Regions from separate parts of the Brevundimonas sp. RM1 genome, predicted to be linked through region 1. Evidence: riboswitches for the same ligand, from Rfam matches in the RefSeq annotation. Region 1 holds a riboswitch; the other holds the start of a gene.
The links. A riboswitch is a leader RNA that binds a small molecule or an ion and turns the genes downstream of it on or off. The one in region 1 is predicted to bind cobalamin.
Positions count from the first base shown of each region.

Region 2: it holds a riboswitch for cobalamin, as region 1 does, so the genes downstream of both, ACU5AP_RS12250 (TonB-dependent receptor plug domain-containing protein) here and ACU5AP_RS06735 (DUF1852 domain-containing protein) in region 1, are expected to answer to the same signal.

Region 1 is NZ_JBRERY010000005.1:4,840-11,824, forward strand. Features, by position in the region: gene ACU5AP_RS06720 (DUF1365 domain-containing protein) at 1-101, shown strand, start outside; gene ACU5AP_RS06725 (cryptochrome/photolyase family protein) at 91-1,554, shown strand; gene ACU5AP_RS06730 (class I SAM-dependent methyltransferase) at 1,583-2,806, shown strand; cobalamin riboswitch at 2,920-3,135, shown strand; gene ACU5AP_RS06735 (DUF1852 domain-containing protein) at 3,246-4,232, shown strand; gene ACU5AP_RS06740 (methionine synthase) at 4,261-5,289, shown strand; gene ACU5AP_RS06745 (MerC domain-containing protein) at 5,363-5,740, opposite strand; gene ACU5AP_RS06750 (TonB-dependent receptor domain-containing protein) at 5,823-6,985, opposite strand, start outside.
Region 2 is NZ_JBRERY010000013.1:52,873-59,857, reverse strand. Features, by position in the region: gene ACU5AP_RS12270 (ABC transporter ATP-binding protein) at 1-361, opposite strand, end outside; gene ACU5AP_RS12265 (FecCD family ABC transporter permease) at 358-1,341, opposite strand; gene ACU5AP_RS12260 (ABC transporter substrate-binding protein) at 1,338-2,189, opposite strand; gene cobD (threonine-phosphate decarboxylase CobD) at 2,186-3,196, opposite strand; gene ACU5AP_RS12250 (TonB-dependent receptor plug domain-containing protein) at 3,201-5,165, opposite strand; cobalamin riboswitch at 5,298-5,506, opposite strand; gene cobU (bifunctional adenosylcobinamide kinase/adenosylcobinamide-phosphate guanylyltransferase) at 5,546-6,067, shown strand; gene ACU5AP_RS12240 (HNH endonuclease) at 6,078-6,650, opposite strand; gene ACU5AP_RS12235 (ASCH domain-containing protein) at 6,803-6,985, opposite strand, start outside.

The DNA of each region.
Region 1 (6,985 bases):
AACTCTGGCTGAAGCGGGTTCCTCTGACCCGTCAGCCGTCGCCCGCCTGGGAGCCTGTGACGATTCAAAAACAAGCGCGGGAGAGCCGTCTTGGCCGGTGAGTTCTCGCGTCCCGTCATCCTGTGGTTTCGGCGCGATCTCCGGCTGACGGACAATCCGGCGCTGACGGCCGCGATCGCGACCGGACGGCCGATTTTGCCGGTCTACATCCTGGACGAGAGCGGAGAGGGGCGTCGTCTCGGCGCCGCCTCCCTGTGGTGGTTGGACAAGTCGCTGCGGGCGCTCGATGCGGCGCTGAGCGGACGCGGGGGGCGGCTCATCCTGCGGCGCGGCGACAGCGAGGCCGAACTGCGCCGTCTGATCGACGAGACGGGCGCGGACGGGGTCTTCATGAACCGGCGCTTCGAACCGGACGCCTTCGCCCGGGACGCCGACATCGCCCATGCCCTGAAGGCCGAAGGCGTCGACAGCCACGGCTTCAACGGCGGTCTGCTGGTGCGTCCCGGCGCCGTGCTGACGGGTGAAGGGAAGCCCTATCGGGTCTTCACCCCCTTCCTGAAGGCGCTGTTGCAAGTCGTGCCTGAAAAGCCGGCGACGCCCGCGCCCGAGAGTTTGACCACGCCCGAGGGACCGGCCGGCGACGATCTCGACGCATGGGGACTGCATCCCTCGGCGCCCGACTGGTCAGGCGGCTTCGACTGGACGCCGGGCGAGGCGGGGGCCGCGGCAGCCCTGTCCGCCTTTATCGACGGCGGCCTGGCGGACTATGCCGCGGGGCGGGACGTGCCGGGGCGTCACGGAACGTCGCGCCTGTCGCCGCACCTGCACTGGGGCGAGATCAGTCCGCGCGGCGTGGTTCGGGCCGTTCGCGCCGCCGCCGTCGAAGGGCGTGTCGCCTCCGTCCAGGCTGACAAGTTCGTCGCCGAGATAGGCTGGCGAGAGTTCTCGGCCCATTTGCTGCATCACTTCCCCTACGTGACCGAGCGGGCCTTCCGGCCCGAGTTCGACGCCATGCCCTGGCGCACCGATCCCGAGCGGCTGCAGGCGTGGAAGAGAGGGCGGACCGGCTATCCCCTGGTCGATGCGGGGATGCGGGAGCTGTGGGCGACCGGCTGGATGCACAACCGCGTGCGGATGGTGGTCGCCTCCTTCCTGATCAAGCATCTGCTGATCGACTGGCGCGAGGGCGAGGCCTGGTTCTGGGACACGCTGGTGGACGCGGATCTGGCCAGCAATGTGCAGAATTGGCAGTGGGTCGCCGGTTCCGGCGCCGACGCCGCTCCCTATTTCCGCATCTTCAACCCTGTGGCCCAGGGCGAGAAGTTCGATCCTGTCGGCCGTTATGTCCGTCGCTGGGTTCCTGAACTTCGCGCCTTGCCGGACCGCTGGCTGCACGCGCCATGGACGGCGCCGGGCGCTGTTCTGGCCGAGGCGAGCATCAGTCTGGGGCGCGACTATCCACGTCCGATCGTGGATCATGGCGACGCGCGGGCGCGGGCCCTGGAGGCGCTGAAGGCGGTCTCGGGACGACGCGTGGATGACGAGGCGCTATGACGCCGTTACGCAAGAGGCTTGTGACGCCATGACCACGACCTTCTACGGCGACCGGCGGGAAAAGACATCGGCCCCTGTGCTCGACCTGCTGCTGCGGCTGTTGTCCTCGAACTGGACCTGGGGGCGGCTGACCCTGGTGCTGCCCGACGGCTCGAGCCGACAGCTGACCGGCCGATCGCCGGGGCATTCGGCCGTTCTGGTCACCCGCGATCCGCGCTTCGCCGCCCGGGTGCTGAAGAGCGGCGACATCGGTTTCGCCGAGGGCTATATGGCGGGGGAGTGGGATACGCCGGACCTGGCGGTTCTGCTGGAGACCCTGGTCAACAACTATGACCACATCAGGCGCCTGTTCGACGGCAATCCCCTGATGAACGCGGTCAACTGGCTGGGCCATAGGCTGAACCGCAACAGTCGTCGCGGATCGCGCCGCAACATCCACGCCCACTATGATCTGGGCAACGCCTTCTATTCGGCGTGGCTGGACCCTTCCATGACCTATTCCGCGGCGCGGTTTGAGCGGCCGGGGCAGTCGCTGCAGGAGGCCCAGCGGGCGAAATACGCCGCCCTGGCGCGCCTCATGGATCTGCAGCCGGGTCACAGCGTGCTGGAGATCGGCTGCGGCTGGGGCGGTTTCGCCGAGTTCGCGGCGCGCGAGGTCGGCGCCGTCGTCACCGGCGTGACCATCTCGCGCGAGCAGCACGACTACGCCCGCCGTCGGATGTTCGAGGCGGGGCTGGCCGAGCGCGCGGACATTCGCCTGATCGACTATCGCGACGTTCAGGGACGCTTCGATCGCGTCGCCTCCATCGAGATGTTCGAGGCCGTGGGGCGTGAATACTGGCCGACCTACTTCCAGAAAGTTCATGACGTCCTGAAGCCCGGCGGACGCGCCGGACTGCAGATCATCACCATTCAGGACGATCTGTTCGACGAGTATGACGCCCGCACCGACTTCATCCAGAAGTACGTGTTCCCCGGCGGTTCGCTGCCCTCGGAGGCCAGGATGGCGCCCGTGGTCGAGAGCGCCGGACTGAACCGGACGGCCGTGGAACGCTTCGGCGGGGACTACGCCGACACCCTGGCCGAATGGATGCGCCGGTTCGACGCCGCATGGACGGAGATCCGCCAGGACGGCCAGGCGTTCGATGACCGGTTTCGCCGTCTCTGGCGCTTCTACCTGGCCTATTGCGAGGCGGGTTTTCGTTCGGGGCGCACCGACGTGATCCAGATCGCCCTGGATCGGACTTTCTGATCCGCCATGAGTCATGGAGCTTACGAGAACCTCGAACGACCTTTCCTGCTTGTTTAGTTTCATAATGATATAAACATATCTTTATATTGATATTGACTCTGGACTAGGGCGTGTCATCTTCACCGCGTCGTGGTTCTGCGCGTCGCCTGCGGGCGAGGCGGAGCTAAGAGGGAAGCCGGTGAGACCTTGGTCGAGGCCGGCGCTGCCCCCGCAACTGTGAGCGGCGAGCCGATAGTCCATTTCGTGTCACTGAGGGTTCGCTCTCGGGAAGGCCGGACCGGAGGCGATGACCCGTGAGCCAGGAGACCTGCCCCGACAGATAACGTCCTCCGGCGGGGTGTCCGGTCAGGCCGCATGAGCGCCGCGACGGGACGATTCCGAGCGCAGGCGGTCGCGCGTCCCTGTCCGCTGTCTCGCCACAGCATCAACGGCAGAGACCATGGCGAGCAGCGAATTCACCTTCAGCATCAAGCGCACCGCGCTCGACGAGAATTATGTTCCCGCTGAAAACACGCGGATCACGACCAACTTCGCCAACCTGGCCAGGGGCGAGAGCCGCCAGGAGAACCTGCGCAACACCCTGAGGATGATCGACAACCGGTTCAACTCCCTGGCGCACTGGGGCAACCCCAAGGGGGATCGCTACGCCGTCGAACTCACGATCATCTCCGTCGAAATGAGCGTCTCGCCAAGCGAGGGCGCCGACGCCTTCCCGCTGATTGAAATCCTTCAGACGATGGTCATCGACAGAAACACCGGTGAGCGGATCGACGGGATCATCGGCAACAACTTTTCCTCCTACGTCCGCGACTACGACTTCAGCGTGGTTCTGCCGGAGCACATGAAGAACCACCCCGGCGCCGGCGCGCCGGACGGGTTCGGCGACCTGCATGGAAAGCTGTTCAAGCATTTCCTGAATTCGGGCGCCTATCGGGATAATTTCGGCAAGCCGCCTGTCATCTGTCTGAGCGTGTCGAGCAACAAGACCTACCATCGGGCCGGCGATGAGCACGCCGTGCTGGGTCTTGAGTACGAGAATGACGCGTTCTCGCCGACCGATCAGTATTTCGCGAAAATGGGGATGAAGGTGCGCTACTTCATGCCCAAGGGCAGCGTGGCGCCCTTCGCCTTCTACCACGTGGGCGATCTGACGGCGGACTACACCGACCTGGAGCTGGTCAGCACGATCAGCACCATGGAGACCTTCCAGAAGATCTATCGTCCCGAGATCTACAACGCCAATTCGCCGGCGACCGAGCAGTACCAGCCCAGCCTGAAGTGTCAGGACTATTCGCTGACCCGCATCGTCTACGATCGCGAGGAGCGCAGCCGCCTGGCCGTCGAGCAGGGCAGGTTCGTCGAAGAGCGTTTCATCAAGCCGTACCGCGACGTCCTCGACCAGTGGTCCGCCAGCTTCGTCGCCTGATCAGCCTCTCCATACAAAGTCATCCGTCATGAAAACCCTGTTGCCCACCTCGACCGCCGGCAGCCTGCCCAAACCCGTCTGGCTGGCTCAGCCCGAGACCCTATGGTCGCCCTGGAAGCTGGAGGGCGAGGAACTGGTCGAGGCCAAGCGGGACGCCCTGCGTCTGTCGCTGGACGATCAGCGCCGGGCCGGCATCGACATCGTCAGCGACGGCGAACAGACCCGCCAGCATTTCGTCACCACCTTCATCGAACATCTGGACGGCGTGGACTTCGAGACGCGCAAGACCATGCGCATCCGCAACCGCTATGACGCCAGCGTGCCGGTGATCGTGGGCGCCGTCAGCCGTCAGAAGCCGGTCTTCGTCGAAGACGCCGAATACCTGCGCCAGCAGACAGATCAGCCGATCAAATGGGCCCTGCCGGGGCCGATGACGATGATCGACACCCTTTATGACGACCACTACGGCAGCCGCGAGAAACTGGCCTGGGAATTCGCGAAAATCCTCAATGAAGAGGCGCGGGAGCTGGAAGCCGCAGGCGTTGACATCATCCAGTTCGACGAGCCCGCCTTCAACGTCTTCTTCGATAAGGTGAACGACTGGGGCGTGGCGATGCTGGAGAAGGCGGTCGAAGGGCTGAAGTGCGAGACGGCCGTCCACATCTGTTACGGCTACGGCATCAAGGCCAACACCGAATGGAAGAAGACCCTGGGGTCGGAATGGCGGCAGTATGAGGAGGCCTTCCCCAAGCTGCAGACATCCAGCATCGACATCATTTCACTGGAGGCCCAGAATTCGCGCGTGCCGATGGACCTGATCGAGCTGATCCGGGGCAAGAAGGTGATGGTCGGCGCCATCGACGTGGCGACCGACACGATTGAGACGCCGGATGAGGTCGCAGACACCCTGCGCAAGGCGCTTCAGTTCGTGGACGCCGACAAGCTTTATCCCGCCACCAACTGCGGCATGGCCCCTCTGTCTCGCCGGGTCGCCAACGGCAAGCTGAAAGCCCTGGGCGCCGGCGCCGAGATCATCCGGAAAGAGCTTTCGGCCTGAACGACATCAGCGAAGCGGCCGAGGTGCGTCAGCTCTTCGGTCGCGCGACGGCGGTCAATGGTCTTGCCGGGTATCAGTGGGCGTGGGGCCTGCGTCGCCAGTTCATCAGGTGGGCGGCGCTCAGCAGCAGGCCGCCGGCGACGGTGATCGGCGTCTCGGCCTCGTGCGTCGGCCATTCGGCGGCGGCCAGGAACAGCAGGGCGACGCCGACGGCGCCAAGGCCGATCAGGGGCCAGGCGCGACGGCCGTCCGGCGCAGGGCGAGTCAGCGTCCAGGCGGCGATGGGCGCGGCGGTCAGGGCGAAGGCCCAGTGCGCCCAGGGAGCCTCGGCGAATAACCCCAGAACCGGCAACAGGCCCGCGACCAGAGGCAGGGCCAGGCAATGGATCATGCAGAGGCCGGACAGGCCGATGGCGGCGGCGTCTCCCCAGGCTTGGGCGCGGGTAGTCATGGGCGGTCCTTTCGGGGGAGGGGCGGCCGCGGCGTCGCGATGACGCCGCGGCCAGGCGGGGGAGGAGGAGAGGGAAGGGCGGTCAGAAGCGGGCGCGGAATCCCAGGACGAGATTGCGGCCGCGCAACGGGGCCAGATGGCTGATGAAGGAGGCGTGGTTCAGCGCCTTCTCGTCCAGCAGATTGGTCCCGCGCAGGAAGACCTGGCCGTTGATGTCGGCGATCGTCGGGACGTCATAGGCCAAGGTGGCGTTGACCATGTCGTAGCCGGGCGTCTTGCGCTCGAAGGCGGCGATGCGGTCCTGCGTGAAGACGTGGACGTATTCCAGATTGCCCGACCAGGCGCCCTGATAGAAGTCGCCGCGCGCGCCCAGTCGGCCAGCGGGAATGCGCGGCAGGTCGCCCCCGTCGCCCTTCAACTCGGCGCGGACGTAGTCGCCGAACACCGTGGCTGACAGGCCGGGCCGGAAGTCGTGGGTGATCTGGCCCTCGATCCCGGCGAAGCGGGCGTCGGCCTGGGTGTAGCGGATCAGGCGGAAGTCCTCGAACTGATCCAGCGTCCGCGCATAGACGTAGCCGTCGTAATCATAGCGATACAGGCTCGCGGCGAAGGTCGTGGCCCCCTCGATCTTCTTCAGGCCCAGTTCGATCGAGACGGCCGTTTCGACGTCCAGATCGGGATCGCCGATCTCATAGGTGTTGGTGGCCAGGTGGACGCCGCGCGCATACAGCTCCTGCGCCGTCGGCGCGCGCTGCGAACGGGCCAGGGCCACGCTGGCGATGTAGCCGGGCGTGAAGGTCCAACTGGCCGCGCCGGAGATGGAGAAGGGCTTGTGCTCGGCGTCGGGTCGTCCGCGCGCACGGGCGTCCTGCCATTCCTGGCGCAGGGCGCCTTCGAAGCGCCAGTCGCCGGCGACGTATTCCTCGACCAGGAACAGGGCGTGGTTCTCGGTCCGGCTTTCGGGGATGAAGGACTCGGCGCCGACGGCGGCGAAGTCGCTGCGCGAGGTCTGGGCGCCGATGACGCCGCGCACTCCGCCGATGGCGGCATGCTGCACCTCGATGCGGGCGTCATGGCCTTCGTTGGTGAAGGTGGTGGCGATCTCGCCGTCGTCGATCTCGTCATGGCGATAGTCGGTGAAGCCGCCGCGGAAGCGGATGCGCTCGATCCCGGCGAACGGATTCTGGATCTCGCCGCGCACGTCCACGCGCTTGCTGATCAGGTCGACGATCGGGACATGGTCGT
Region 2 (6,985 bases), on a different contig from region 1:
GGGCCACGGCGGCGCGGTCGTCCGCCCTCAAGCCCCAGGCGCCGACGTAAGGCGTGCGGCCCAGGCCGACGAAGGTGCGCCCCTCGACCGCCCAGGCGATCTCGGCGTTCTGGGGCAGGTAGGCGATGCGCCGTGATCGCGCGCGCGCAGGCAGGTCGCGCAATGCTCGGCCGTCCAGCGTCACCCGGCCCGCGTCGGGCGTCCGCAGCGCCGCCAGACAGTCCAGCAGCGTCGACTTGCCCGCCCCGTTCGGTCCGACGATCGCCGTCACCAGCCCCGGCGCGAAGGCCGCGTCGACGCCGTTCAGCACCGCCTTGTCGCCCAGTCGGACGGACAGGTTCTCCACGCTCAGGATGCTCATGCCAGCTTCCTTCTCATGCTGATAAGCAGGGCCAGGAAGAAGGGGCCGCCCAGGGCCGCCATAGCCACGCCCAGCTTGATCTCGGTCGAGGCGGGCGTCAGCCGCACCAGGATGTCCGCCGCCAGCGTCAACGCCGCCCCGCCCAGGGCCGAGGGCAGCAACAGGCCGCTGGGCCGGGCGCCGATCAGGGGCCGCAGCAGATGCGGCACGATCAGGCCGACGAAGCCGATCGACCCCGTCACCGCCACCGCCGAGCCGACCGCCAGGGCCGCGCCCAGCGCCAGCATCATGCGCCCGACATCCAGCCGCACGCCCAGCGACCGCGCCCCCGCCTCGCCCAGGGTCAGGGCGTCCAGCGTCCGGCCTTGGGTCAACAGCAGCAGGCACCCCAGGATCATGCCCGGCGCCGCCAACCTCAGTTCGACCACGCTGCGGTCAGCCAGCGACCCCATCAGCCAGTTGACGATCTCGTTCACCGCCCAGGGATTGGGCGCCAGGTTCAGCGCCAGGGCGACCCCCGCCCCCGCCATGGTCTGGATCACCACCCCGGCCAGGATGAAGGTGACGACGCTGCTGGTCGCCCCCGCCAGGGCCAGCAGCAGCAACACGCCGACCCCCGCCCCGATCATGGCCGCGACCGGCAGCACCCACGGCGCGCTGGCCGCCGCGCCCAGATAGAAGGTCAGCACCGCCCCCAACGCCGCCATGGTCGACACGCCCAGGATCGCCGGATCGGCCAGCGGGTTGCGGGTGTAGCCCTGCAACGCCGCCCCGGTCAGGCCCAGCACCGCCCCGACCATCAGGGCCAGCACCGTGCGCGGCAGGCGCAGCTCGAACAGGATGGCCCAGGCGGGATCGCCGCGCTGGCTCGCCCAATCGCTCCAGGGGATCCAGACGCGGCCGGCGCTCATGCTGGCGACGGACAGGGCGACGATCAGGAGCAGAAGTCCGATCATCACCAGAGGACGCGGCAGGGTCATGTCAGAGCCTCCAGCGCCGTACGGCGCGCGCGCGCCAGGGCGGCGGCGGTCTGGATCAGCACCGGCCCGCCGCAATAGAGCAGCTTCTCTTCCAGTTGCGCCTGCACCATCCGGCCGGACAGGGACTTCAGCGCCGGATGTCGCATGACCCGGTCGGCCCATGTGCGCGAGCCGCGCACCGGCACGCCGCTGAGCAGCACCTGCGGCGGGTCGGCCAGCAGGCGCTCGACCGGCACATTGCCCCATTTGCCCAGGCCATAACGGGCGGCGACGTTCTGAAACCCGGCGCGGGTCATCATCTCGTCCATCAAGGTGCCGCGCCCGGCGGCGAAACCGTTGGGCTGGTAGATCAGGGCCGTCAGCGGCGGCGATCCGGGCGGCGGGGCGGCGGCGGCGATGGCCGCCTCGATGCGCGCGATCAAGGCCTGGCCCCGCGCCGGACGGCCGACCAGGCGGGCGACCTCGCGCACCTGATCCAGGCTGGCGGCCACGCTGTCGGGCACCGAGAACAGCTCGGTCTGAATGTTCAGACGGCCCAGCGCATTGCGGGTGGCCAGGGCGCTGTGGCGGCTGGTCAGCACCAGATCGGGGCGCAGGGCGATGACCTCCTCCGCCGTCTCCCAGGTGAAGGGCAGGGTCTTGGCCACCTCGGAAATGGTCGAGCCGACCGGCTCGCGCGCATAGTGGCTGAGGGCGACGATCTGTCCCCGGTCGGCGACGTGGACCAGAACGGCGTCGAGGCAGGCGTTCAGCGACACCACGCGACGCGGCGCAGTGTTGGCCGCAGCCGGTCCGGCGACCAGCATGGCCCCCGCGCCCGCCAACGCCTGTCGCCGGGTCGCCCTCATCCGAAGGCCTCCAGCGCGCGTCGCAGTCGAGGGAAGTCGCGCTCGGCCGGAACGCCGAAGCGAAGGGCGTCGGGCGTATGGTCGAACGGCCGGGTCAGGATTCCCGCGCGGCACAGGTGCTGGAACCAGCGCGCGGCGTGGGGCGTGCGCGTCATGCGAAACAGACTGGTCCCGCCGATGATCTGAAACCCCGCCCGCGCCAGCAGGTCGTCCAGCCGGTCGGCCCGTTCGGCCAGGGCCGCCTCGGTCCGGCGCCGCCAGGCCTCGTCGGCGTAGGCGCCCAGCCCCAGCGCCAGGGCGTCGGCGCCGACCGGCCAGTCGCCCTGAAGCGCGCGCAATCGCCGGATCAGCTCGGGCGCCGCCAGCATGAAGCCCAGCCGCACCCCGGCCAGACCATAAAATTTGCCGAAGGAGCGCAGGACGATCAGCCCCGGCTCGGCCAGGTCCGACACGCTGTCGCCGGGCGCGCATTCGATGAAGGACTCGTCCGCCACCAGCCAGCGCCCCGCCTTGGAGCGCGCCCGCGCCATGGCGATCAAATCGGTCCGCCGGATCAGGCGGCCGTCGGGATTGTTCGGATTGACGACGACCAGCACGCCCGCCTGCGAGGCCGCCGCCTGATCGGGCGCGATCAGACGCGTCGCCACGCCCGCCGCCCGCCAGGCCTCGGCGTGGGCGCCGTAGGTCGGGCCGACGATCTCGACCGCCCGCACGCCCAGCAATAGGGGCAGAAGACGGATCGCCGCCTCGGCCCCCGCGACCGCCGCCGTCCGCTCGGGCGCAGCGCCGAAGGCGGCTGCGGCGACCGTCTCCAACGCCGCCAGGGCGGCGGGATCGGGCAGGCGGTTCAGCGCCTCCTCCGACGCACGCGCCCCCCGCCACGGCTCGGGATTGATCCCCGTGGACAGGTCCAGCCAGGGCTGCGGCGCGTCGGGATAGGCGGCGGCGGCCGTCATCAGGCCGCCGCCGTGCCGGGTCGCCGTCGTCAGGAACGCGGCGTCCTTCATCGCATCAGAACCGGACGCGAACGCCGCCGAACACGCCACGTCCCGGCGCGCCGTAGTTCAGGACCGTCTGATAGTCCTCGTCGAAGGCGTTCTCGATCCGGCCGTAGACTTCCAGATGATCGTCGATCGGATAGGAGGCACGGATATCGACCAGGGTGTAGGCGTCGACCTTCACCGTGTTGGCGGCGTCATTGAAGGTTTCGCCGACGTAACGAACCCCCACGCCCGTCTTTAGGCCGAATGCCCAAGCGTAATCGACGTGCAAATTGCCCATGTGTTCGGGACGGCGCGTCAGGCGCTTGCCATTATGCTTAGGATCGGCGGCTTTGACCGCTTCAGCGTCTGTCCAAGTGTAGTTGGCCGAAACGGTCAGTCGATCACCCACCGCCCATCGCCCGGCGGCTTCGATCCCTTGCGCCTCCGTACGAACGATGTTGCCATAGAAACCGCCCCGAGACACGCCGTTGACCGCGCACAACGGGGACGTATAGGTCCAGCAATCAAAATAACCGATTTCGTTGTCGTTCTGCCGGTTGAAGTAGGTCAGCGAGACTACTGCGTCCTGGAATAAACGTTGCTCGACGCCGACTTCCCAGCTCTCGGATTCTTCGGGCTGAAGCGTCAGGTTGCCGTACTCGCTGTACAACTCATACAGCCCCGGCGCGCGGGAGCCCTGGCCCCAGCTGGCGCGGACCACCGTATCGCCCTCGTTCAGGGCCCAGGCCGCCGCGACCTGGCCCAGCAGGTTGTCGCCATATTGCGCATGATCGTCATAGCGCAGGCCGCCGGTCAGGGTCAGGCCGTCCAGCACCGTCCACTGCACCTGGCCATAGGCGCTGTTCAGCTCGGCCTCGCCGCGACCGAAGGCCGGGTTCGGGTTCCAGTCGCCGGGCGAGCGGGTCTTCATCTCCGACTTCTCGTGCTCCAGGCCGAAGGTCGCGTTCAGGGCCTCGGTGAAGGCGAAGGCGCCCTGATATTCCCAGCGGCGGTTCTGGCCCTCGGCGTCGAAGGTCAGGGTCTGGACCTTGTTGTCCGGGTTGAAGTTGCGGCGATCGGTGTCGGTGTGGGCGTAGCCGATGCGGTTGCGGAACCGGCCGTCCAGCAGGTCGAAGTTCAGACCGGCGTAGGCGACCAGCTCCTGGGTCTTGCCGTATTCGCGGCTGTCGCCGTTGAAGGCGTCGAAGTCGTTGCGGCCGCTGGACCAGACCGAGCGCAGGTCCAGCGAAACAGCGTCCGTCACCTTGACGTTCAGGCGGCCCGACAGACCGGTGTTGGCATAGCCGTCGTCCTCGGTCCCCTTGGCGAAGGCCGAGAAGCCGTCGGTGTCATAGCGGCTGGCGGCCAGACGCCAGCTCAGGCGCTCGTTGGCCCCGCCGACGCCGCCCCGGAAATAGGTCGTGCCGCGCGCGCCGGCCTCGGCGTCGAGGCTGCCTTGCAGGGCTTCGGTCGGTTCGGCGGTGACGATGTTGACCACGCCGCCGATGGCCTGGCTGCCCCACAGGGTCGACTGGGCGCCGCGCAGCACCTCGATGCGCGCGGTGTCGCCGACCAGCAGATTGCCGAAGTTGAAGCCCCCCTGGGTCGAGGACGGGTCGTTCAGCTTGACCCCGTCGATCAGGACGACGGTGTGCTGGCTCTCGGCGCCGCGGATGTTGACGCCCGTCGAGGTGCCCGGCCCGCCGTTGCGGGTGAAGCTGACGCCCGGCGTCTGGGCCAGAAGTTCGGCCACGACCGGAGTCTGGCGCGCCTCGAGGGCGGCCTGGGTCAGGACGGTGACCGAGGCGCCGACGCGCTCGATCGGCTGGGCCGAGCGGTTGGCGGTGACGACCACGTCCTCGACGGCGGTGGCGCCGGCGCGGCCCGCCACGTCGGGGGCGGCGGCCTGCTGGTCTAGGACTTCTGCGGCGAAGGCGGGGGCGGCGGCCAGAAGGCTGGCGGCGGCCAGGGTAGCGAAGGCGGTCCGGTTCATTCCGGTTCTCCATATGACGACGCCGCGCCGGACCGCCCGCCGCCCGGATGAGCGAAGGCGGCCGCTGACGCGGCTGGTTTACGACTGTCGTCACACGAGTTGCCTCGACCGCCCGGCACATCCCGACCGCGCGGAGAACGACGGCGACAGGCAGGTCTCCTGGCTCGCGGGTCAAGGCCGGTGCGCGTCGCCTTCCCAGAAGTCGTTCAGGCCGTGGCCTTCCGGACCGCCAGTGGCGTATGACGCGCGGGCTAGCCGCTTACAGTTGCGGGAACAGCCGGAGTTTCACACTCCGTTCCCTTTCAATCCCCTTTCGGGGAACCTGACGCGACCGTGGCAGTAGGACCGCGCGCCGTTCAGGTCAACCGGAGAGACGACGCATGACCCTGACCCTGGTTCTCGGCGGCGCCCGCTCCGGCAAGAGCGGCTACGCACAGCGACAGGCCGAACAGGCCGCCGAGGCGACGGGCCGCCCGCCCGTCTTCATCGCCACCGCCGAGGCCTTCGACGACGAGATGCGCGACCGCATCGCCCGCCATCAGGCCGAGCGCGGCCAGGGCTGGCGCCAGGTCGAGGCGCCGCTGAACCTGGCCGAAGCCGTGCGCGCCCTGTCGGCTAAGGACGTGGCGGTGGTCGACTGCCTGACGCTGTGGCTCAGCAATCAGATGCTGGCCGAGCGCGACCTGGCCGCCGCCGTCGACGACCTGGCCCAAGCCCTGGCCGCCTGCCCCGCCACGCTGTGGGTGGTCAGCAACGAAGTCGGCTGGTCGCTGGTGCCCGACAACCCGCTGGGCCGCCGCTTCCGCGACGAGGCCGGCCGCCTGAACCAGCGCATCGCCGCCGTCGCCGATACGGCCTGCCTGATCGTGGCGGGAATGCGCCTGCCGCTGGAGCGGATCTGACCGGAACCGCCTAAGGCTCCAGCTCGATGTCCCAGTAGAGGTAGTCGAGCCAGCTCTGGTGCAGGAAGTGGGGCGGGAAACGCCGCCCCGCCTGCTGAAGCTGCCAGGCGCTGGGCTGGTGGGCGGTGCGGCGCAGAGGCATCTGGGCCTGACCGGGCGTGCGGCCGCCCTTGCGCAGGTTGCAGGGACCGCAGGCGGCGACGATGTTCTGCCACGTCGTGCGCCCGCCGCGCGAGCGGGGGATGACGTGATCGAAGGTCAGATCCTGGGACGAGCCCGGCTCGCCGCAATACTGGCAGGCGAAACCGTCGCGCAGGAAGACGTTGAAACGGGTGAAGGCCGGCTTGCGGTCCTGATCCACATAGGACTTCAGGCAGACCACGCTGGGCAGTTGCATCTCCAGCGAAGGACTGCGCACGACCTTGTCATAGGTGGCGACCACGTCGACGCGATCCTGCCACACGGCCTTGACCACCTCTTCCCACGGCCACAGCGACAAGGGGAAATAGGACAAGGGCCTGAAATCGGCGTTCAGCACCAGGGCTGGAAAGCCGGACGGCGGGCGGGACAGGACCTGCATCAGGCCCTCCCGCTCATACGGGGGGTTATCGACGCGACAGGACTGAAGACACGTCTCCTTCCTTGGTCTGATGCGAAAACCCTACGCCTGATTCCCCCGCATCGCCATGACGGATACGACGCGTTTTCGTGACGCCCCCGTTCGTGACGCCCCCGTCAGAAGACCTCGACCAGTTCGAACCGCTCACACACGAGCGGCATGTCCGGCGCGAACACGCCCTCGCGCTCGAAATAGGTCTGATGGCCCTCGCGCCAGTATTGGGCCGACAGGTCGCCTTCGCCCTCGGCTCGCATGAAGTCCTCGTCGACCTGATCGAAAGCCAGGATACGGACCTCGGT